DNA from 2 places in the Pseudomonas sp. JQ170C genome. Region 2 is predicted to be linked to the other one. Evidence: riboswitches for the same ligand, from Rfam matches in the RefSeq annotation. Region 2 holds a riboswitch; the other holds the start of a gene.
The links. A riboswitch is a leader RNA that binds a small molecule or an ion and turns the genes downstream of it on or off. The one in region 2 is predicted to bind cobalamin.
Positions count from the first base shown of each region.

Region 1: linked by a shared signal. The riboswitch ahead of U9R80_RS10220 (TonB-dependent receptor) and the one ahead of cobO (cob(I)yrinic acid a,c-diamide adenosyltransferase) in region 2 are both predicted to bind cobalamin.

Region 1 covers NZ_CP141608.1:2,165,825-2,169,649, reverse strand. Annotated here, with positions in the region: gene U9R80_RS10230 (carboxymuconolactone decarboxylase family protein) at 110-454, shown strand; gene U9R80_RS10225 (GNAT family N-acetyltransferase) at 538-1,095, shown strand; cobalamin riboswitch at 1,200-1,405, shown strand; gene U9R80_RS10220 (TonB-dependent receptor) at 1,513-3,654, shown strand; gene U9R80_RS10215 (LysR substrate-binding domain-containing protein) at 3,765-3,825, opposite strand, start outside.
Region 2 covers NZ_CP141608.1:4,570,622-4,574,446, reverse strand. Annotated here, with positions in the region: gene U9R80_RS20820 (PQQ-dependent sugar dehydrogenase) at 1-1,246, opposite strand, end outside; cobalamin riboswitch at 1,348-1,572, shown strand; gene cobO (cob(I)yrinic acid a,c-diamide adenosyltransferase) at 1,736-2,347, shown strand; gene U9R80_RS20810 (cobyrinate a,c-diamide synthase) at 2,344-3,639, shown strand; gene bluB (5,6-dimethylbenzimidazole synthase) at 3,636-3,825, shown strand, end outside.

The sequences.
Region 1 (3,825 bases), 2.4 Mb from region 2:
CGCTCCTACACCCAAAGTCCTACCCGTTCAGGCCCATCGACCAACGGCACCCCGCCGATAAAAAAACTAGCTTCACTGTTCATGTTGCCAACAGCACAAGGTGAAGACGATGAGCATGATGGACTGGGACGCCTACCGTAAGCAGTTGATGGCCGGTATCGGCGACCTCAAGCAACTGTCCCCCGACACGGTCAACGGCTATATGACCGCCAGCGGCGCCGGGGCCAAGACCAACCACCTGGATGCCAAGACCCGCGAGTTGATTTCGCTGGCCGTGGCCGTGACGACCCGCTGCGACGGCTGCATTGCCGTGCATTCGGCGCAGGCGGTCAAGCAAGGTGCGACCCGTGAAGAAATCGCCGAGGCACTGGGCGTGGCGGTGGCCATGAATGCCGGCGCGGCGCTGGTGTATTCGGCGCGGGCGATGGATGCGGTCGGCAAGGGCGATAACTGACCACATCGGTGCCGGCCTGCACAAACAGTTGCATGCCGGCACCAACGCTTTCAGACTCGCGGTTCACGTTGCCAGGAACCGCCATGATTACCCTCCGCCCCATGACCGCCGCTGATTTCGAACACTTCTGGCCGACCTTCCAGGCCATCGTCAGCGCCCGCGAAACCTATGCCTTCGACCCGGCCCTGAACCTGGATCAGGCACGTGAACTGTGGCTGGAATCCCCCCTGCACACCCTGGTGGCCGAAGAAGACGGCCAACTGCTCGGCTCTTACTACCTCAAGGCCAACGCCGCCGGCCCCGGCAGCCACGTGAGCAATTGCGGCTACATGGTCTGCGAAGCCGCCCGCGGTCGCGGCGTGGCCCGCCTGATGTGCGAGCACTCCCAGCAGTTGGCGCGCCAGCAGGGCTTTTTGGCCATGCAGTTCAATTCGGTGGTGTCGAGCAATGAAGCAGCCGTGACCTTGTGGCAGAAGCTGGGCTTTGAAATCGTCGGGCGCCTGCCGCGGGCGTATCGCCATGCACGGCTGGGGCTGGTGGACAGCCTGGTGATGTACAAGTGGCTGGAAGAACCTGCACAACCGAAGCTGATCGGGCGCAAGAACATCGAGGCCGTGGTATCGCGCAAACGCGGCCGCTGATGATCCGTAGGAGCGGGCTTGCCCCGCGATTGCATTCATTCAGACACACCGCATCGCGGGGCAAGCCCGCTCCTACGGATTGACGGCAAAAGCATTCGGTGTTCCCATGCGCGCCAGTTTCAGGTGTCCTGCGCCGCCGTGCGCAGGGTGAAACGGGAAGCCGGTGCGTCACGTTCGTGACTAGTCCGGCGCTGCCCCCGCAACGGTAAGCGAGCGAAGCCTTCAAAACACCACTGTGCCTCGGCATGGGAAGGTGAAGGCCTTCATGACCCTCGCAAGCCCGGAGACCGGCCTGAAGCTTCTGTTTGGCAACCCCGCGGTGGGCGGGCGCAGGCCGGGTTGCGTTCGCCTGCGCGCGCAATTCCTCCGTGCGTTGTTCCCTCCGGGATTCATTCTTCCTGTTGACTGTGGAACGACATGTCCCGTAATTCCAAGCTTCACTCCCTGGCGGCCAATGCCCTGGCCCCCTGCCTGGCACTCTCCCTGCCAGCCTTCGCTGAAGAACACAGCCCTTCTGCCCTGGCCCTGCCTTCGACGGCCGTCACCAGCACCAGCGACAACGAACCGATCAGCCTGGCCACACCCCTGCCCGCCGGTTCACGCCTGAACCTGAGCGCCATGGACACCCCGGCCAGCACCAGCAGCCTGGGTACCGAGGCCATTGACGGTCGCAACAACATCACTGTGCAGGACGCCGTCACTCGCTCACCCGGCATCACCTCGGTGGGCACGCCGGGCAACGGCAACACCGCGTTGTCGGCCCGTGGGTTCACCAGCCACGGCTCGGTGATGACCCTGTTCGACGGTTCGCGCATGTACACCGGGGCCGGCACCCTGACCTTCCCGGTCGACCCATGGATGGTCGAGCGCATCGACATCATCCGGGGTCCGGCGTCTGTGCTCTACGGCGAAGGCGCCACGGGAGCGGTGATCAACGTGATCCCGAAAAAACCCTTCGCCGGCGACATCCGCAACCACCTGCGCCTGGGCTACGGCTCCTACGATCGCCAGCAACTGGGCCTGGACAGCGGCGGCTCGCTGAGTGAGCGCCTGAGCTACCGGGTCACCCTCAACAACCAGCAAGGCAACGGCTGGGTAGACCGTGGCGACTCCAAAAGCCTGGCCATGAGCGCGGCGTTGCGCTTCGATGCCAGCGACGACCTGAGCTTCACCCTGGCCCACGAGCGCGGCGATGCCGAGCCGATGAACTACTTCGGCACACCGCTGATCGACGGCCATTCCCGCGACAGCCTGCGCAAGAAGAACTACAACGTGCGCGACGACGTACAGCGCTACCACGACGAATGGACGCGCCTGAACACCGACTGGGCCATCAGCGAGTCGATCAGCGCCAGCAACCAGCTCTACTACATCAAGAGTCGCCGCCACTGGCGCAACGCCGAGGACTACACCTGGCACAGCGACCTGGGGCAACTGGAGCGTGGCAGCTACCTGGAGATCAAGCACCACCAGGAGCAGATCGGCGACCGCCAGAGCTTCACCTTCGATCACTCGCTGTTCGGCCTGGCCAGCAAGACCGTGGTCGGCGCCGAGTACAACCGTATTCGCTTCGGCATCGACAGCAACTCGCCGTACAACGACATTGGCGGCGACTACATCGACCCCTGGAACCCGGCACCGGGCTACTTCCACAGCCAGGACCCGACCCGCCCGCAATCCCGGAGCACCACCCGCACCTTCGCCCTGTTCGCGGAGAACCGCACCCAGCTGTCGGAGCGCTGGTCGCTGGTGACCGGCATCCGCCGCGACCAGAACCACATCGACCGCGACAACCTGGTCAACGACACCCGCACCGACCGCAGCCTGGGCGGAGGCAACTGGCGCGCGGGCCTGGTGTTTGCCGTGACTGACGAGCTGTCGCTGTACGGCCAGTACTCCACCAGCGAGGACGGCGTCAGCGACCTGATCACCCTCAGCCCGAGCCAGCAGAACTTCGACCTGACCGAAGCCAGGCAGACCGAGTTCGGCCTCAAGCAATTGTTCTGGGACGGCCGTGGCGAATGGACTTTGGCGGCCTACCACATCGTCAAGAAAAAGCTGTTGGTCGATAACCCCGTCACCCACCTCAAGGAACAGGCCGGGCAGCAGACCTCCGACGGACTGGAAGCGACCCTGGAACTGGCCCTGGCCAATCAGTGGCAGGTCTCGGCCAATGCCTCGGTGGTACGCGCCAAATACGACGACTTCGACCAGACGGTGGGCGGCCAGACGGTGTCGCGTGCCGGCAACCGCCCGAGAAACGTGCCACGGCGCACCGCCAACCTATGGGTGAACAAAGGCCTGGGCCATAGCGTGGATGCCGGCATGGGCGTGCGTTACGTCGATGCGCGCTACGCCGACACCGCCAACACCCAGACCGTACCGGGCTTTACCGTGGTCGATGCCAACCTGGGGTGGCAGGTGCTGCCGGATGTGCGCCTTGGGTTACAGCTGAACAACCTGCTCGACCGGCGATATGCGGCCGTGGCGCACAGTGGCGAGCAATGGATCATGGGTGAGCCACGGTCGTACTTCGCGACCGTGGATTACACCTTCTAAAACACCCGGTAGGAGCGGGCTTGCCCCGCGAGGCGGTGTGACAGTGAGACCGCTATCGCGGGGCAAGCCCGCTCCCACAGGAGTGTTTCGTGGCGGTTGAACGCCCGCGCCTACAGGGAGGGCAGGCTGTAGCGTTCGGCAAAGTACTGGCGAAAGAACTCCACCGCCACC
Region 2 (3,825 bases):
CATTGATCACCCCCACCGGCCGCCCCATGGCCTTGCCTTCATCGTTCAAGAACCCGGTCAGCAGATCAATCGGCTTGCCCGCCGGTGTGCCTGCGGTGCTGAAGGGCACGAAGAGCACTTTGTAGCCACTGTGTGGCTTACGGTTCCAGGAACCGTGCTGGCCAATGAATGCACCCTGGTCGAACGGCGGTGGCAGCACACCGGGTTCGGCGAAGGTCAGGCCCAGCGAGGCAGTGTGCGGCCCCACGGCGTAGTCCGGGGCGATGGCCTTGGCGACCAATTGTGGGTCCTGCGGGTTCACTCGCTGGTCGAGGTGCTGGCCGTAGTAGCTGTAGGGCCAGCCATAAAAACCGCCGTCCTTGACCGAGGTGATGTAGTCGGGCACCAGGTCGCTGCCGATTTCGTCTCGTTCGTTGACCGCCGTCCACAGTTGCCCGCTGTGTGGCTCCCAGGCCATGCCATTGGGGTTGCGCAGGCCGGAGGCGAAGATGCGCTTGTGGCCGCTGGCCGGGTCGACTTCCCAGATGGCGGCGCGGCCTTCTTCCTGATCCATGCCGTTTTCACCGACGTTGCTATTGGAACCCACGGTCACGTACAGCTTTTTACCGTCGCGGCTGGCAATCACGTTCTTGGTCCAGTGATGGTTCAGCGGCCCCCCAGGCAAGTCGGTGACCGGCGTTCCGGGGCCGTTGATCGAGGTGGCCCCGGGCTGGTAGTCAAAGCGCAGCAAGCGGTCAGTGGCTGCCACATATAAATGGTTGCCGACCAGGGTCATGCCAAACGGTGAGTTGAGGTTCTCGATGAATGTGGTGCGGGTCTCGGCGACCCCGTCATGATCGCTGTCGCGCAGCAGGCTGATGCGGTTGGCGCTGGGCACACCGGCACCGGCGCGGCTCATTGCCTTCTTCATCACCCAGCCGCGAATGCCCTTGCCGTCCTCTGGCTTGGGTGGCGCGTTCGTCTCTGCAACCAGTACATCGCCATTGGGCAACACATAGAGCCAGCGTGGATGGTCCAGGCCTTCGGCAAAGGCCGCCACTTGCGTGCCCGGTGCGCTGGCAGGCTTCGCGCCCTCGGGCCAGCCGATCGCCGGCGCCACGTTGACCGTGGGGATCAGGGTTTTGTTCGGCTCGGGCAGTTGCGGCGACGGGCCGAACCCGTCACTGACGTCCAGTCGGGCGGTCTCGCCGCAGCCGCCCAGCGCGGCAGTCACCGCCAGCAGCCATGCAATCCGGGTCGTGGTCATGTCGTGTGCCTCGAAAGTTGACCTCTGTTGAAGGTAGAGGCACCCAGGCGATGGAGGTTCCCCCGGCGCCTTCGATTGACGCTCCGGGTGCAACCCTCTAACCTTCGCGACTTGTTTCAGGTGCTCTGCGGGCCAAGGCCTGGCAGGGTGAAACAGGGAAGCCGGTGGGTACGCAATTGCGTGCGAGTCCGGCGCTGCCCCCGCAACGGTAAGTGAGTCAAGGCCGCGCATGGCCACTGGGTGAGTCCACCCGGGAAGGCGCGCGGTCCCGGGTGTTCATGGCCCCGCTCACAAGCCCGGAGACCGGCCTGAAACAGTCAACGGCATCACGGAGGGTGATGCGCGGTTTCTTCGGCTTGCGCCGCAGCCCTGCGCCTTTCTTCGTCTGCCATTTCCATACATCTGTCGTCCTCTGTTTGCCGCGAACCTTGCAGCCACGTGCTGCTACGCTCGTTGCGAACGGGCCGACAGTGGTTTGCGGAGACTTCGATGACTGAATCCACCGAGCGTGACGAACGCCACCTGGCGCGCATGCTGCGCAAAAAGGCGGTAATCGACGAGCGTATCGCCAACGCCCCCAATGAATGCGGCCTGCTGCTGGTGCTCACCGGCAACGGCAAGGGCAAGAGCAGTTCAGCCTTCGGCATGCTCGCCCGGGCCATGGGCCACGGCATGCAGTGCGGCGTGGTGCAGTTCATCAAGGGCCGCAACAGTACCGGCGAAGAGCTGTTCTTCCGACGCTTTCCCGAACAGGTGCGCTACCACGTCATGGGCGAGGGTTTTACCTGGGAGACTCAGGACCGTCAGCGGGATATCGCCGCCGCCGAAGCGGCCTGGGCCGTGTCGCGCCAGTTGCTGCAGGACCCCGGCGTTGCCTTCGTGGTGCTCGATGAGCTGAACATCGCCCTCAAGCATGGCTACCTGGACCTGGACCAGGTGCTCAGTGACCTGCAGGCGCGCCCGCCCATGCAGCACGTGATCGTCACCGGCCGTGGCGCCAAGGATGAAATGATCGAACTGGCCGACACCGTGACCGAGATGGGCATGATCAAGCATGCGTTCCAGTCCGGCATCCGTGCCCAGAAGGGCGTCGAGCTATGACCGACACCCGGCACTGCCCGGCGGTCCTGATCGCAGCGCCTGCCTCGGGGCAGGGCAAGACCACCGTGACCGCCGCCCTGGCGCGCTTGCACCGTAACCAGGGGCGCAGGGTCCGGGTGTTCAAGTGCGGCCCGGATTTTCTCGATCCGATGATTCTGGAGCGGGCCAGCGGTGCCCCGGTGTACCAGCTCGATCTGTGGATGGTCGGCGAACAGGAAAGCCGGCGCCTGCTGTGGGAAGCTGCGGGCGAGGCCGACCTGATCCTGATCGAAGGGGTCATGGGCCTGTTCGACGGTACGCCGTCCAGCGCCGACCTGGCCCGCCACTTCGGCGTGCCGGTGCTGGCGGTGATCGATGGCACGGCCATGGCCCAGACCTTCGGCGCCCTGGCCCTGGGGCTGGCGCGTTACCAGCCGGACCTGCCCTTTGCCGGGGTGCTGGCCAACCGGGTCGGCACCCTGCGCCATGCCCAGTTGCTGGAAGGCAGCCTGACCGAGGGGCTGCGTTGGTACGGTGGCCTGTCGCGGGAGACCGGCATCGAGCTGCCGAGCCGTCACCTTGGCCTGGTCCAGGCCAGCGAACTCAATGACCTGGATGCACGCCTCGACGCTGCGGCAGCGGCCCTGGGTGCCAGTTGCGAGTCGGCGCTGCCGCCCGCCGTGGCATTTGCCGGGCCCACCGAGCAGGTGATCGAGCCGTTGCTCGACGGCGTGACGATTGCCGTGGCCCGCGACGAGGCATTCGCCTTCACCTATGGTGCCAACCTCGATCTGCTGCGGGCCATGGGCGCGGAGCTGGTGTTTTTTTCGCCCCTGCATGACCGCGAGCTGCCGCCTGCCGACAGCCTGTACCTGCCTGGCGGCTATCCGGAACTGCACCACCAGGCGCTGGCCGCCAATACATCAATGCTGGCCTCCCTCCGCGCCCATCATCAGCAGGGCAAGCCCTTGCTCGCCGAGTGCGGTGGCATGCTCTACCTCCTGGATGCCCTGACCGATGTCGCTGGCGAGCGCGCCGAGTTGCTGGGCCTGCTGGCCGGCGAGGCGGTGATGCAAAAGCGCCTGGCGGCACTGGCCCTGCAGGCGGTCGAACTGCCGGAAGGCACCCTGCGCGGGCACACCTATCACCACTCCCTGACCAGCACCGCGCTTGAGCCGATTGCCCGGGGCCAGAGCCCCAACGGCGGGCGCGGCGCCGAGGCGGTGTACCGCTGTGGGCGGCTGACGGCCTCCTATGTGCACTTTTACTTTGCCTCCAACCCCCAGGCGTCGGCGGCGCTGTTGGCACCATGAGCGAGCATGCCTTTACCGACGCTGAACGCGCCGCGGTGTACCGCGCCATCGGTGAGCGCCGCGACATGCGCCACTTCATCAAGGGTGAAGTGGCGCCCGAGCTGCTCGCGCGCTTGCTTGAAGCCGCGCACCAGGCCCCCAGTGTCGGCCTGATGCAGCCGTGGCGCTTCATTCGCATCACCGACC